One region of the Enterobacter sp. UPMP2060 genome, then DNA from elsewhere that is predicted to be linked to it. Evidence: predicted binding sites of a transcription regulator. Region 1 holds the regulator's gene; the other holds the start of a gene.
What was found. Region 1 encodes PurR, which represses purine synthesis genes. Its sites were predicted from a motif close to CANGCAAACGTTTGCNTG; they were not measured.
Positions count from the first base shown of each region.

Region 2: a site for PurR is predicted at 4,241-4,258, ahead of glyA (serine hydroxymethyltransferase). Genes of this name have one in related genera too.

Region 1 is NZ_JBSKJQ010000001.1:751,566-759,500, reverse strand. Features, by position in the region: gene rnt (ribonuclease T) at 1-433, shown strand, start outside; gene grxD (monothiol glutaredoxin 4) at 478-825, opposite strand; gene ACWKXN_RS03750 (C40 family peptidase) at 1,164-1,937, shown strand; gene sodB (superoxide dismutase [Fe]) at 2,060-2,641, shown strand; gene ACWKXN_RS03740 (MFS transporter) at 2,680-3,846, opposite strand; gene cydH (cytochrome bd-I oxidase subunit CydH) at 4,010-4,099, opposite strand; gene purR (HTH-type transcriptional repressor PurR) at 4,397-5,422, shown strand; gene punR (DNA-binding transcriptional activator PunR) at 5,440-6,351, opposite strand; gene punC (purine nucleoside transporter PunC) at 6,466-7,665, shown strand.
Region 2 is NZ_JBSKJQ010000002.1:30,802-38,736, reverse strand. Features, by position in the region: gene csiE (stationary phase inducible protein CsiE) at 1-1,080, shown strand, start outside; gene ACWKXN_RS05625 (3-phenylpropionate MFS transporter) at 1,075-2,220, opposite strand; gene ACWKXN_RS05620 (DoxX family protein) at 2,394-2,816, shown strand; gene glyA (serine hydroxymethyltransferase) at 2,871-4,124, opposite strand; gene hmpA (NO-inducible flavohemoprotein) at 4,429-5,619, shown strand; gene glnB (nitrogen regulatory protein P-II) at 5,698-6,036, opposite strand; gene glrR (two-component system response regulator GlrR) at 6,102-7,439, opposite strand; gene qseG (two-component system QseEF-associated lipoprotein QseG) at 7,426-7,935, opposite strand, start outside.

The sequences.
Region 1 (7,935 bases):
AGCGCTGGCATTTAACGGTATCGACCCGCACAACCCGCTGCGTGGCGCAGTCAGTGAATATGATGCGCTGCACGCCATTTTTAAAATGGTGCGTAAAGGCATGAAAGAGAGTAACTGCAGCCGCGCCATCATGGTGGCCCATAACGCCACCTTCGATCACAGCTTTACCATGGCCGCCGCGGAGCGCGCCGCGCTCAAACGCAACCCCTTCCATCCTTTTGTGACCTTCGACACCGCCGCGCTGAGCGGCCTGGCTCTGGGACAAACGGTGTTATCAAAGGCCTGTATTACGGCCGGCATCCCGTTCGACGGCACGCAGGCGCACTCCGCTTTATACGACACGGAGCGCACCGCAGAGCTGTTCTGTGAGATCGTTAACCGCTGGAAGCGTCTTGGCGGCTGGCCGCTGCCGATGGGCGACAGCGAAGAATAAAAAAAAGCGACCTTATCAGGTCGCTTTTTTATTTGCGCAGAAAATTACTCTGCGTCCGGCTCTTCAGTTTTGTACTTCGCCGCCGTCTCTTTGATCAGCTGCTGCAGTTCGCCGCGCTGATACATTTCAATCAGGATATCGCAGCCGCCAACCAGCTCACCGTCTACCCACAGCTGTGGGAAAGTCGGCCAGTTAGCGTACTTAGGCAGCTCAGCGCGGATGTCCGGGTTCTGCAGGATATCAACGTAAGCAAAACGCTCACCACAGGCTGACAGCGCCTGAACCGCTTGTGCGGAGAAGCCGCAGCTTGGCAGCTTCGGAGAACCTTTCATATACAGCAGAATTGGGTTTTCAGCGATCTGGCGCTGGATTTTTTCAATAGTGGTGCTCATGTCTTGCTTCCTTTAACTTCTGTTACGGCATTCGTCTGACATTGTAGCGGTTCAGACTGGCATCGGAAAATAACATTTTTGTCACGTTTATACATTCTACCCCGAGTCACGAAAAGTTGCATTGCAAATGGTGTTTACCCCTGCGGCGGTCAGGGTTTTGCTTAGGGAGTGGGCAAATGTGCGACAGAACGATGAATTTTTTTGCACTTGCTAACGAAACACGATTGTAGATTGAAAAATGCTATTAACTTTCTGGGTTTTTATAGATTAGAATCGACGGGCTTTGTAAATCACACGCGGGTATTATTGATGACCTGCATTTATCAGGGGACTGCCCAGTGGCGCGGATAAATAAAATCTCGATCACGCTCTGTGCTTTACTGTTTACTTCACTCACTTTCACGCCAGTGGCAAACGCCTCTCAGCAGGCGCGGCATTCTGCTGTACAAAAAAACCATCTTGTGAAAGCCACAGAACGTAAGAAAAAAACCACCGCTAAGAACGACAAGAAAAAAACACCGGCTCAGACGAAACAGACCGCTTCCAGCAAGACGAAAACAAAACCTTCCCGCACTGCCCACTCCGCCAAAAGTAAAGCTTCGCAAACCGCCGCTAACCTCGTTACTGAAAAATGCATCACGCGTAAAGGCCACAAGGCGAAATGCACGAAGGTCACGAAAATAGCGGAAGTGCATAAAGTGCGCGTACAAAAAGCGCAGAAAACCGCGATGAACAAACTGATGGGGCAGATTGGCAAACCTTATCACTGGGGTGGCAGCTCGCCGCGTACCGGCTTTGACTGCAGCGGCCTCGTCTATTACGCCTATAAAGATCTGGTCAAATTCCGCATTCCTCGTACCGCCAATGAGATGTACCACCTGCGCGATGCCTCACCGGTTGACCGCGGTGAGCTGGAAAACGGCGATCTGGTGTTCTTCCGCACCCAGGGTCGCGGCACGGCTGACCACGTCGGCGTGTATGTCGGCAACGGGAAATTCATCCAGTCTCCCCGTAGCGGCCAGGATATTCAGATCACTTCTCTCAGTGAAGACTACTGGGTACGTCACTACGTCGGCGCGCGTCGCGTGATGACGCCAAAAACCATTCGCTAACTCCTGCCCTGCCGCATCCGTGGCAGGGTAAGTTCCTCTTTTGCATACCCTTTCAATTTGCTATCCTGTCCATGTTGTCTGTGTGGTTATTGGCAACACAAAATACAATAAGGAGAGAAGCAATGTCGTTCGAATTACCTGCACTACCGTATGCAAAAGACGCCCTGGCACCGCACATTTCTGCGGAAACCCTGGAATATCACTACGGCAAGCATCACCAGACGTACGTCACCAACCTGAACAATCTGATCAAAGGCACCGATTTTGAAGGCAAAACGCTGGAAGAGATCGTCCGCAGCTCAGAGGGTGGCGTATTTAACAACGCCGCTCAGGTGTGGAACCACACCTTCTACTGGCACTGCCTGGCACCGAATGCCGGCGGTGAACCTGTCGGTGAACTGGCTACCGCTATCAATGCCGCATTTGGCAGCTTCGCGGATTTCAAAGCGAAATTTACCGATGCAGCCATCAAGAACTTCGGCTCTGGCTGGACGTGGCTGGTTAAAGAGGCGGATGGCAAACTGGCTATCGTGTCCACCTCTAATGCGGGTACCCCGCTGACCACCAGCGCGAAGCCGCTGATGACCGTGGACGTGTGGGAACACGCTTACTACATTGACTACCGCAACGCGCGTCCGAATTACCTGGAGCACTTCTGGGCACTGGTTAACTGGGACTTTGTCGCGAAGAACTTCGCCGCGTAAGAGACACGCAGAAGGGTTCGCCCTTCTGCGTTTTTGGTTTACTCCGCAGCGCAGGCTGCTTCAGGCTGTTTACGACCCGACATCATCACCAGCAGCAGGCCGAGCGCGGCAATAATCGCCCCCATCACCGGCACAAAGCTGTACCCCAGACCACCTGAAATCACGGCCCCACCGGCAGCGGCGCCCAGGGCATTACCCAGGTTAAACGCACCGATATTCACGGAAGATGAAAGTCCCGGCGCCTCGTGCGCCACACGCATCACGCGCATCTGCAGCGGCGGCACCACGGCGAAAGTGGCGGCTCCCCAGACGACCATCGCAACCGCGGCCCCAAACTCATTACGCGCCAGCCATGGAATGGCAACCATGATGACAATCAGCAGGGTTAAGAAGCCCTTCAGCGTCCCGCTCACGGAACGGTCGGCAAATTTCCCGCCGAGATAGTTGCCAATCGAGAAGCCCACGCCAATCAGCACCAGCATCGCGGTAACGAAGAGAGGCGTTGCGTGGGTGATATCGTGCAGTACCGGTGAAATATAGGTGTAGAGGGTAAACATCGCCCCTGCCCCCAGCACGGTGGTGAGCAGCGCGGAGAGCACCTGCGGGCGCATCAGCACCGCCAGCTCTTTACGCACTTCCGGACGTTCTCCGGCATTGCCTTTCGGCAGGGAGAAGAACAGCGCCACCATTGCAACCACGCCCAGCCCGGCCGTCGCCAGGAAAGACATACGCCAGCCGATCGCTTCTCCCAGCCAGGTTGCCGCAGGCACCCCGCCGATATTGGCAATCGTCAGCCCCATAAACATGGTTGCCACGGCGCTCGCCTGCTTGTGTTTTGGCACCACGCTGGCAGCCACGACCGACCCCAGCCCAAAGAACGCGCCGTGGTTAAGGCTGGTCAGAATGCGCGACAGCATCAATGTGGTGTAGTCCGGCGAAATGGCCGAAAGCACGTTGCCCAGGGTGAAAATCGCCATCAGGAAAATCAGCGCATTGCGGCGCGCGCGGTGCGAAAGAAGAAGGGTCATCAGCGGCGCCCCTACCATCACGCCGATAGCGTAGGCGCTGATTAACATCCCTGCCGCAGGGATAGAGACATCTACGCCCCGGGCAATAACAGGAAGTAACCCCATTGGGGAGAATTCAGTGGTGCCAATCCCAAAAGCGCCAATCGCCAGGGCCAGCAGGGGAAAATTGATTTTCATGCGTCAACTCCGGATGCCGTGTCATGTGGTGACACAGAACAAAGAAGCAGAAAGCATAACATCAATCACAAAAAATGAGAAGTTAACAAAATGGCAAAAGATTTTTGCCAGAGAAGTAACAATCCGGGGAGTCGGGAGGGAGAAGGCTCTCCCTCCGCGTAAATCAGTGCAGCGCAGCCGTCAGACCGGCCGCAACAATCAGAGCCAGCACAACAATGGTGGTGAACAGCGAAAACTTAAGATCGGAACTCATCAATTTTTCTCCTTTTAATCCCCACACGAAAAGTGAGCTTGCTCATTTTTGCACAGATTACGTCAAAAATCTTCCTGGATTTATACTGATAACCACTTTACCTCTTCCCCTTTTCATCAAGATAGGACAAAATTCCACGCTAAATTTATTAGCGTACCGGCCATTGACCCCCTCCTGACGTCCCGTGTCGTTTTCCCGGCGTGCCGCAATTCAAGATTGCGAGATAAGGGTGAGAGAAGGCAAACGTTTACCTTCAAGTTTTTCAGGAGCTTAGGATATGGTCTGGAGTGACATTTAATGGCAACAATTAAAGACGTAGCAAAACGCGCAAACGTTTCCACTACAACCGTATCACATGTAATTAACAAAACCCGCTTTGTGGCGGAAGAGACGCGCAACGCCGTCTGGGCAGCGATCAAAGAGCTGCACTATTCGCCAAGTGCGGTTGCGCGTAGCCTCAAGGTTAATCACACCAAGTCCATTGGATTGCTGGCGACCAGCAGTGAAGCGGCCTATTTTGCCGAGATCATTGAAGCGGTCGAAAAGAACTGCTTCCAGAAAGGCTATACCCTGATTCTGGGCAACGCGTGGAACAGCATTGAAAAACAGCGCGCCTACCTGTCGATGATGGCGCAAAAGCGCGTTGATGGCCTGCTGGTGATGTGTTCCGAGTACCCGGAATCCGTGTTGTCGATGCTGGAAGAGTATCGCCATATTCCGATGGTGGTGATGGATTGGGGCGAAGCGCGCGCAGACTTTACCGATTCCGTTATCGATAACGCCTTTGAAGGCGGCTATATGGCCGGTCGTTATCTGATCGAACGCGGTCACCGCGAGATTGGCGTGATCCCCGGTCCGCTGGAGCGCAACACCGGCGCGGGCCGTCTGGCCGGTTTTATGAAAGCGATGGAAGAAGCGTTGATCAACGTGCCGGAAAACTGGATTGTGCAGGGCGACTTTGAGCCGGAATCGGGCTACCGCGCGATGCAGCAGATCGTCTCCCAGCCGCACCGTCCGACCGCCGTGTTCTGCGGGGGCGACATCATGGCCATGGGCGCGCTCTGCGCTGCCGACGAGCTGGGCCTGCGCGTACCGCAGGATATTTCCGTGATCGGCTATGACAACGTGCGTAACGCGCGTTTCTTCACCCCGGCGCTGACCACCATTCACCAGCCGAAAGATTCGCTGGGCGAAACGGCCTTCAATATGCTGATGGACAGGATCGTCAACAAGCGCGAAGAGTCGCAGTCTATTGAAGTTCACCCGCGTCTTATCGAACGCCGTTCCGTTGCGGATGGTCCGTTCCGCGACTACCGTCGTTAATCGCTTTACGGGGCCAGCTATGCTGGCTCCCGTAACCATTCCCGGTTCAGCGTTTCGCTGTCTCCCAGATAATCCAGCAGCCAGGCCATCGCAGGCGAGACGTCATTTTGCTGCCAGGTGAGGCAGCAGGCCGCATCCGGGAACGGATTCTCCAGCGTCAGCTCAACCCACTCTCCGGTATCGATGCGCGGACGCGCGAAATGAACGGGCACCATCGCGACGCACAGCCCGGCGCTGAGGCACGTCGCCGACGATTCCCAGTCAGGGGCCACCACCCGCCGCTGGTTGTCCAGAAGCCAGGTGATACGCTTGGGCAATGAACGGGACGTATCCTCCAGCACCAGCGACGGCCAGTTGCGCAGCGTGTCATCGCTGAGCGGCCCTTCCATCGCCGCCAGCGGATGATCGCTTGCCACCACGCATTTCCAGCTCAGCATCCCCATATCGCGAAAAGCGTAACGTCCCCCGACCGGGATCGCCTGCGTGGCCCCAATCGCCATCTCTGCCCTGCCGTCCGCCAGCGCATCCCAGACGCCGTTAAACACCTCCTGCGAGACCCGCAGCTCGACGTCAGAAAAATGACGGTAGAAATCGACGATCATCTGCCGGGTGCGTTCCGGCTTAACGATATTATCCACCGCGATGGAAAGGTGTCCCCGCCAGCCGTTAGCGATCTGCTGACACTGTTCGCGGGTGATCTGCATTTTTTTGATAACAGAACGCCCTTCCTTCAAAAACCACGCGCCTGCGGGCGTTAATTCCACATCACGATGCCGCCGTTCAAACAGCGGAACCGCCAGCCACTCCTCCAGCTGGCGCACCGTGTAGCTGATTGCCGAAGGGACGCGGTGCAGCTCCTGCGCCGCACCGCTAAAGCTGCCGTTACGCGCAACAGCATCGACCACTTCAAGAGAATAATCTGACCACATTTTCTGCCTGCAAAATTTTTGAATGCACCAGCCAAATATTAGCGTTTCACAAGCAGCTTTGCACTCCCTACACTCAGCGCCAATGTATACCTGCCTCCTCAGGAGAATAAAATAATGCAACCCAGGAACGGTTTTTTAGTCTGGCTCGGCGGCTTAAGCGTGCTGGGCTTTTTGGCCACCGATATGTACCTGCCGGCGTTTGCCGCCATGCAGGAAGATTTACAAACGCCGGCTGCCGCCATCAGCGCCAGCCTGAGTTTATTCCTCGCCGGCTTTGCCTTCGCACAGCTGCTCTGGGGACCGCTCTCGGATCGCTTTGGTCGTAAACCGGTGCTGTTGCTGGGCCTGGCCATTTTTGCCGTGGGCTGCCTGGGAATGTTATGGGTTCGCGATGCCACCTGGCTGCTGGTGCTGCGTTTTATTCAGGCCGTGGGCGTCTGTGCCGCGGCCGTGACCTGGCAGGCGCTGGTCACCGACTATTACCCTGCTAACCGCACAAACCGTATCTTCGCCACCATTATGCCGCTGGTGGGCCTCTCACCTGCCCTCGCTCCCCTGCTGGGCAGCTGGATCCTCGCGCATTTCGACTGGCAGGCCATTTTCGCCACGCTGTTTGCCATTACCCTGGTCCTGATGCTGCCGGCGTTCGCCCTTAAGCCAGCGCATAAAAAAGAAGCGCATGCAGACGCGAAGCCGATTACCTTCACTTCCCTGCTCAGCGCCAAAGCGTATCGCGGGAATGTCCTGATCTATGCCGCCTGCTCGGCAAGCTTCTTCGCGTGGCTCACCGGCTCGCCGTTCATTCTGCACGATATGGGCTACAGCCCGGCAGCCATCGGCCTGAGCTATGTTCCGCAGACCATCGCGTTCCTGGTAGGCGGGTACGGCTGTCGCGCGGCGCTGCAAAAGTGGGAAGGTCAGCAGATGCTGCCGTGGCTGCTGGTGCTATATGCGCTGAGCGTTATCGGGACCTGGGCCGTTGGCTTTATTCCTGGCGCCGGTCTGGCCGAAATTTTGATCCCATTCTGCGTGATGGCCGTTGCGAACGGGGCGATTTACCCTATCGTTGTAGCCCAGGCGCTGCGTCCCTTCCCGCAGGCAACAGGCCGCGCCGCCGCGCTGCAGAATACCCTGCAGCTGGGGCTGTGCTTCCTGGCAAGCCTGGTTGTATCGGCGCTGATTGCCACGCCGCTCCTGACCACCACCAGCGTGATGCTGGTGACCGTTGCGCTGGCGGTGTTGGGCTATCGCATGCAGGCCTCCGCGCAGCGTGAGCAGGAAAAGAGTGCTCAGGTTGAAACGTCACATGCCTGATTGCGCCAGAAATCATGTTAATTTTCAGTGATTAGGTTGCTAAGAATTTTCTATTGAATCACCAAATTTTGAGGCCTATACTAAATTTGGTTCGATTAAATACGATAAATATTAATTGTTAACGGGAGCCGGAGTGCTCCCGTTTTACCATGGAAGGCATTTCGGCAAGGGTTATCTCCCTTCCTCTGTTCTACGTCGGATACTAGCCTCGCGGTATTTACCGTGAGATTTCTCACAAACCAAAAAAAGCGTCTACGCTGTTTTAAGGTT
Region 2 (7,935 bases), on a different contig from region 1:
GTCACGCACCACGACGGCAGCTACCGGATTGAAGGCACAGCCCTGAATCAGCGTTTATGCCTGCTGCACTGGCTGCGCCGGGCGCTGCGGCTTTGCCCGCAGTTTGTCTCACACCAGTTTACCCCCGCATTAAAAACCGCGCTTAAACAACACGGCATTGCGCGACCGCTGTACGACGATGCGAACCTGCGGGCGCTGATCGGCTTCTGCTCCCGCAAGCTCCAGCGCCAGTTTGAATGCCGCGACGTCCAGTTTTTACAGCTCTATCTGCAATACTGTCTTATTCAGCACCAGCTCGGGAATACGCCGCAGTTTTCTCACGTTCAGCGCAGCTGGACCCAGTCGAGAGGGGAGTATTTTACGGCCCAGGAGATCGTGCGTCACTGGAGACGTCGCGTGCCGCAGGGAGCGCACGGGGATGAACAGCTGTTTCTGGCGCTACTGTTTATGATGCTCCGCACGCCCGATCCGGTGCTCGATAAACACCAGCAGGATCAGCGCTTGCGCCGAGCCATCGTGCGCATGGTCGCCCGTTTTCGCTCGCAGACCGGGATGAACTTCAGCGATGAGCAAGGGCTGACCGATCAGCTGTATATCCATCTTGCTCAGGCGCTGGACCGCTCGCTGTTTGAAATTGGCATCGACAATAGCCTGCCGGAGGAGATCCACCGTCTCTATCCCCGGCTGTTACGCACCACAAAGGAAGCGCTGTTTGAGCTGGAAGCGGAGTTTGGGCTGCGTTTTTCTGATGAAGAGATGAGTCTTGTCGCGGTGATTTTCGGCGCCTGGCTGATGCAGGAGACCGATCTGCACGAAAAACAGGTGATCCTGCTGACGGGAGACGATAAAGCCAGCGAGGATCTGATTGAACAGCAGCTTCGCGAGCTGACGCTGCTGCCGCTTAACATTCGCTATCTGACGCTGCAGGCTTTCCAGAAAGAGGGGGCACCGCGCGAAGCCGCGCTGGTTATCACCCCCTACCCTACCGTCCTGCCGCTGTTCTCGCCGCCGCTGATTCATGCCGTTGAAACATTGAACGCGCAGCAGCAAGAACATATTCGCGCCATGCTGGAATCATAGCGGCGCGCGAGCGGCCACTTTCGGGCGAACAACGATGGCGGGTAAGGCGACCAGCGCCATCACCCAGAAGACGCCATGCCCCAGATGCTGGTAGAGGAACCCCGCAAAGACCGTCATGATTGCGATACTGCCCCCCATCGCGACCGCCGAGTAGACGGCCTGCAGGCGAATAACGTCTCCGCCCTCGCGCGCTGCGATATAGCGCATAGCCGCCAGATGGCACACGGTAAAGGTGCCGCAGTGAAGAATTTGCGCCACTATCAGCCACGGCAGATCGGTCGTCCAGCCCATAATCCCCCAGCGCGCCACGCCGCACACGGCGGAAAGCAGCAGAAGGTCTCGCGCGCCAAAGCGACGGAACAGCTTCTTGCTCAGGGCAAAAATAATGACTTCGGCCACTACCCCCAGCGACCACAGATAGCCCACTGCGGAAGCAGAATATCCCGCCCCCTGCCAGTAGATGGCGCTGAAGCCATAGTACGCCGCATGCGCCCCCTGAAGCAGACAGACACACGCCAGAAAACGCCAGCTTTGTGCCACCAGGCTCCGCCAGGCGGGCCAGCCTGCGCTCTCCTGATGGCGGCTTTCCCCTTGCGGCATCACCGACGGACGCAGCAGCATACCCAGCAGCATAGAGGCAATACCGATACTCAGCAGGGCGAGAATGGCGCGGTAATCGTAAAGGCTGACCAGTTTGCCCACCAGCGCGGAGCCAATCACAAAGGCAATTGAGCCCCACAGGCGCACGCGGCCGTAGTCCATGGTGATCTGCTTTTGCCAGGTGTTCGCCAGGGCATCCGTCAGCGGTACCAGCGGTGAGAAGAACAGGTTAAAGCCGACCATCACCACCATCAGCCAGGCAAACTGGTGGCTGACCCAGAAGCAGGCAACAAAGACCAGCGTCAGCAAAGCAAGAATGCGCACGGCCTTGATCAGTAAGGAGGGATCGCTGACGCGCGGGGCAATCAGCAGGCTGCCGAGGAAACGCGCCACCAGCCCGGCCCCCAGCAGGACACCGATAGTCTCAGGAGTCAGGCCGATACCCTTGAGCCAGACGCTCCAGAAGGGCAGAAAAATACCGTAGCTAAAGAAATAGGTGAAATAACTGAGCGCCAGCCAGCGCGTGGAATGCAAGACCATGAATCCCTCCCGAAATCGAGGCCATAGTCTGGCGAGAATATAAAAATTAAGCAAGTAGATAGCCTGCTATAAATTAACGAAAAATTAACATCTTGTGCAGTCGTCTGGCTTATGGCAGGGAATGAAAATATGTATTACGTTTAAATTACTCCACTTGCAGAGGTTTTTCTGCCATGAACTCACTACGTTATTTCGATTTCGGTCAGTCACGTCACCTGCTGCTGCTGATTGGCCGCATCGCGCTTGTCGTGCTGTTTATCATCTTTGGTTATCCAAAACTGACGGGGTTTAGCGGCACCGTACAATATATGACCTCGCTGGGTACGCCGATGCCCATGCTGGCGGCCATTATTGCGGTGGTGATGGAAGTCCCTGCTGCCATTCTGATCGTGCTGGGCTTTTTCACCCGCCCGCTCGCGGTACTGTTTGTATTCTATACGCTGGGCACGGCGATTATCGGTCACCATTACTGGGATATGACTGGTGATGCGGTCGTACCGAATATGATTAATTTCTATAAGAACATCAGTATTGCTGGCGCCTTTATTTTACTGGCCATTGTTGGTCCGGGGGCTATTTCCCTCGACCGGCGTTAAGCCATAAAAAAAGGCCGCAAGCGCGGCCTTTTTTATTTCTGCAAGGCAGAGGAATTACGCGTATACAGGGAAGCGTGCGCAGATATCCAGAACTTTACCTTTGACGCGCTCGATAACCGCTTCGTCATTGATGTTGTCAAGAACGTCACACATCCAGCCAGCCAGCTCTTTCACTTCCGCTTCTTTGAAGCCGCGACGAGTCACGGCCGGAGAACCGATACGGATACCGGAGGTCACGAACGGGCTCTTCGGATCGTTTGGCACGCTGTTTTTGTTCACGGTGATGTTGGCGCGGCCCAGGGCTGCGTCAGCTTCTTTACCGGTCAGGTTCTTATCAACCAGATCCAGCAGGAACAGGTGGTTTTCAGTACCGCCGGAGACCACTTTGTAGCCACGGTTCAGGAACACTTCCACCATCGCTTTGGCGTTCTTAGCAACCTGCTGCTGATAAACCTTGAATTCTGGCTCCATCGCTTCTTTCAGCGCAACGGCTTTAGCCGCGATAACGTGCATCAGCGGGCCGCCCTGCGCGCTTGGGAATACAGCGGAGTTCAGTTTTTTGTACAGCTCTTCGTCACCGCCTTTCGCCAGGATCAGGCCACCGCGTGGACCCGCCAGGGTTTTGTGGGTGGTGGTGGTCACAACGTGAGCGTGTGGAACCGGGTTCGGGTAAACGCCAGCGGCAATCAGGCCCGCAACGTGCGCCATATCAACGAACAGGTAAGCACCGATGCTGTCCGCGATTTCACGCATTTTTGCCCAGTCAACGATACCGGAGTAAGCAGAGAAGCCACCGATGATCATCTTCGGTTTGTGCTCTTTAGCCTGCTTCGCCATGTCTTCGTAGTCAATTTTACCGGACTCATCAATACCGTAAGGGATGATGTTGTACAGTTTGCCGGAGAAGTTAACCGGGGAGCCGTGAGTCAGGTGGCCGCCCTGCGCCAGGTTCATACCCAGAACGGTATCGCCCGGCTGCAGCAGCGCGGTGTAGACCGCGAAGTTAGCCTGAGAGCCAGAGTGCGGCTGCACGTTCGCGTAGTCAGCGCCAAAGAGTTCTTTCGCACGGTCGATAGCCAGCTGCTCAACGATATCAACGTACTCGCAACCGCCGTAGTAGCGTTTGCCCGGGTAACCTTCAGCATATTTGTTAGTCAGCTGAGAACCCTGCGCCTGCATGACGCGCGGGCTGGTGTAGTTTTCGGAGGCGATCAGTTCGATGTGCTCTTCCTGACGTACTTTTTCCTGCTCCATAGCCTGCCACAGTTCGGCATCATAATCGGCAATGTTCATTTCACGCTTTAACATCCGCATCTCCTGACTCAGCTAACAAGTAAATTTTGGCCTGAAAAGGCAGTCCTGTTGGACGACGGGCAACAGTATAACTGATTAGTTCTGTGATAACAGGTCTTGACAAACGATTTTACGCAAACGTTTTCCTACGCGCCACGCAAGGGTTTGAGGAATAAAGCTCTCGCCCTTTCCAGCGGATTTCTTTTCAGGTTTGTGATGCATATTTTTCATCTTGCAAAGAACCATTTACAACGCAGGGGTATTTTTTATAAGATGCATTTAAAATACATCATTAAAGTCACATCGGAAGGAAGCTGCCATGCTCGACGCTCAAACCATCGCTACCGTTAAAGCCACCATCCCCCTGCTGGTGGAAACCGGCCCTAAACTCACCGCCCATTTCTACGATCGCATGTTCACGCACAACCCGGAGCTCAAAGAAATTTTCAACATGAGCAACCAGCGTAACGGCGATCAGCGCGAAGCGCTTTTCAACGCCATCGCGGCCTACGCCAGCAATATTGAAAACCTGGCGGCACTGCTGCCCGCGGTGGAAAAAATCGCGCAGAAACACACCAGCTTCCAGATCCAGCCCGAGCAGTACAACATTGTGGGTAGCCACCTGCTGGCAACGCTGGACGAGATGTTCAGCCCGGGCCAGGAGGTGCTGGACGCGTGGGGTAAAGCCTACGGCGTGCTGGCAAACGTGTTTATCAACCGCGAAGCGCAGATCTACAGCGAAAACGCCAGCAAGAACGGCGGCTGGGAAGGCACGCGCGCCTTCCGCATCGTTGAGAAAACGCCGCGCAGCGCGCTGATTACCAGCTTTGAATTTGAGCCGGTGGACGGACAGCCGGTTGCCGATTACCAGCCGGGCCAGTATCTGGGCGTGTGGCTGAAGCCTGAAGGTTTCCCGCATCAGGAGATCCGCCAGTATTCTCTTACCCGCAAGCCAAACGGCAAAGGCTACCGCATTGCGGTGAAGCGTGAGGACGGCGGTCAGGTATCCAACTGGCTACACAACGAAGCTAACGTGGGCGACGTGGTCCATCTGGCCGCGCCGGCGGGCGATTTCTTCATGGCCGTAGAAGCGAATACCCCGGTTACGCTGATCTCTGCGGGCGTCGGCCAAACGCCAATGCTGGCGATGCTAGATACGCTGGCGAAAGCCAACCACGGCGCGCAGGTCAACTGGTTCCACGCTGCGGAAAACGGCGACGTGCACGCCTTTGCGGATGAAGTGAAAACGCTCGGGGCGTCCCTGCCGCGCTTCACCGCGCACACCTGGTATCGCCTGCCGACGGATAAAGACCGCGCGGCCGCTCGGTTTGACAGCGAAGGCCTGATAAATTTAAGCCAGATGGAAGGGGCGTTTAGCGCGCCAGACATGCAGTTCTACGTCTGCGGGCCGGTGGCGTTTATGCAGTATGCCGCGAAGCAGCTGGTGGAGCTGGGCGTGAACAAAGACAACATTCACTACGAATGTTTCGGACCGCATAAGGTGCTGTAATGAAAAAGCCCCTCGTTCGAGGGGCTTTTTTTCGCCGGGTGGTTGCACCTTACCCGGCCTACAAAACCGTTGGCATTTTTAAATCGCGGCGTCGTCTTCTTCGCCGGTACGGATACGGATCACGCGCGCCACGTCAAAGACGAAGATTTTACCGTCACCGATTTTGCCCGTCTGCGCGGTGCGTATAATGGTATCCACGCAGGTATCGACGATATCGTCGCTGACCACGATTTCAATTTTTACTTTCGGCAGAAAGTCGACCATGTACTCTGCGCCACGGTAAAGCTCGGTGTGGCCCTTCTGACGACCAAAACCTTTCACTTCCGTCACGGTCATCCCGGTGATGCCGACTTCCGCCAGCGCTTCACGCACGTCATCCAGTTTGAAAGGTTTAATAATCGCATCAATCTTTTTCATGGTGGGTCCTTAAACTCTTGCCTGTAAGCTGCCTCGTAATCGATTGCTCACAGTACCATACGGCATTACTCTTTAAAATCGTTTGCTTCCAGCTCGTGGCGCGACAGCAGCTTGTAGAACTCGGTGCGGTTGCGTCCGGCCATGCGCGCCGCGTGGGTCACGTTGCCTTTGGTTATCTGCAATAGCTTGCGCAGATAGTTCAGCTCGAACTGATTCCGCGCTTCCGCAAACGTCGGCAGGGCCGTGTTTTCCCCTTCCAGCGCCTGCTCCACCAGCGCATCGCTGATCACCGGTGAGGAGGTCAGCGCCACGCACTGCTCAATCACGTTCACCAGCTGGCGCACGTTACCCGGCCAGCCTGCGGCCATCAGCCGCTTCATCGCGTCGGTGGAAAACGCGCGCACGAACGGTTTATGGCGATCGGCCGCCTGGCGCAAAAGATGGTTCGCCAGCAGCGGAATGTCTTCCGCGCGCTCCGCCAGCGCCGGGATCTTCAGATTCACCACGTTCAGACGGTAGTAGAGATCTTCGCGAAACTCGTTGCGGGCCATCACTTTTGGCAAGTCGCGGTGGGTGGCGGAAATAATGCGCACGTTAATATCGATATCGCGGTTGCTGCCCAGCGGGCGAACTTTTCGCTCCTGCAACACGCGCAGCAGTTTGACCTGCAGCGGTGCGGGCATGTCGCCAATCTCGTCCAGGAACAGCGTGCCGCCTTCCGCGGCCTGGAACAGTCCTTCCCGGCTGCTCACCGCGCCGGTGAATGCGCCGCGGGCGTGTCCAAACAGTTCAGATTCGAGCAGCTGTTCCGGAAGCGCGCCGCAGTTAATAGCGATAAAGGCGTTTTTACTGCGCGGGCTGGCGTTATGGATCGCCTGCGCCAGGATCTCTTTTCCGGTTCCGCTCTGGCCGTTGATGAGCACGCTGACGTCGGACTGCGCCACCATCCGGGCCTGTTCAAGCAGACGCAGCATAATGGGGCTGCGGGTGACGATGGACTCCCGCCACGCTTCATCCCCCGCCGGGGCGGCATGTTCCAGCGCGCTGTCGATAGCCTTATACAGCGCGTCTTTGTCCACCGGCTTGGTCAGGAAGCTGAAGACCCCCTGCTGCGTCGCGGCAACCGCATCCGGGATCGACCCGTGCGCCGTCAGGATAATCACGGGCATACCCGGCTGCTGCTTCTGGATCTCCGCGAACAGCTGCAGGCCATCCATTTCGTCCATCCGCAGGTCGCTTATCACCAGATCGATTTTCTCGCGACTGAGGATCTTGAGCCCTTCCAGCCCGCTTTCAGCGGTCACGACGCTGTAGCCTTCGCTCACCAGACGCATCCCCAGCAGCTTTAACAGCCCGGGATCGTCATCCACCAGTAAAAGATGGGCAGGTTTACGGCTCGTCATGCTTCACATCCTCTTGTTTCGGCGTATCGCTGTCCGGTGCAGCGGATGAGCTCCCCGGCTGATATTTGCGCGACGAGAGCTGCCTTTCGATATCCGTCAGGTTCTCCAGCTTACGCGTCGTGGTATCCAGCTGCGTACGTAAATGTTGCTGCTGTTGACGCAGCGTATCAAGCTCGCTGTCGGTTGACTGCTGTAGCTTGCTGTAGCGGGAGCGCTCTTCAGACAGCTGAAGCTGTAATGTCTGCCCATCGCGCCAGAGCTGGTATACCGGGCGTACCTGCACGGGAAGATTGACTACAAACGTGTCCAGTCGGGTCACATTGACGCGGCGTTCAACGGGGGTGATTTTCGCATCTGCGAGTAAAATCCCACGCTTGAAAGCGTCCTGCCAGGTGTCGTCATCCAGCATCGCCGCCTTCGAGCGGGCGTCTACCGGCGCCAGACGCTGGGCGCAATCTATCCCACGCAGCCAGAACAGCGGGTTGCTTTCAACGTC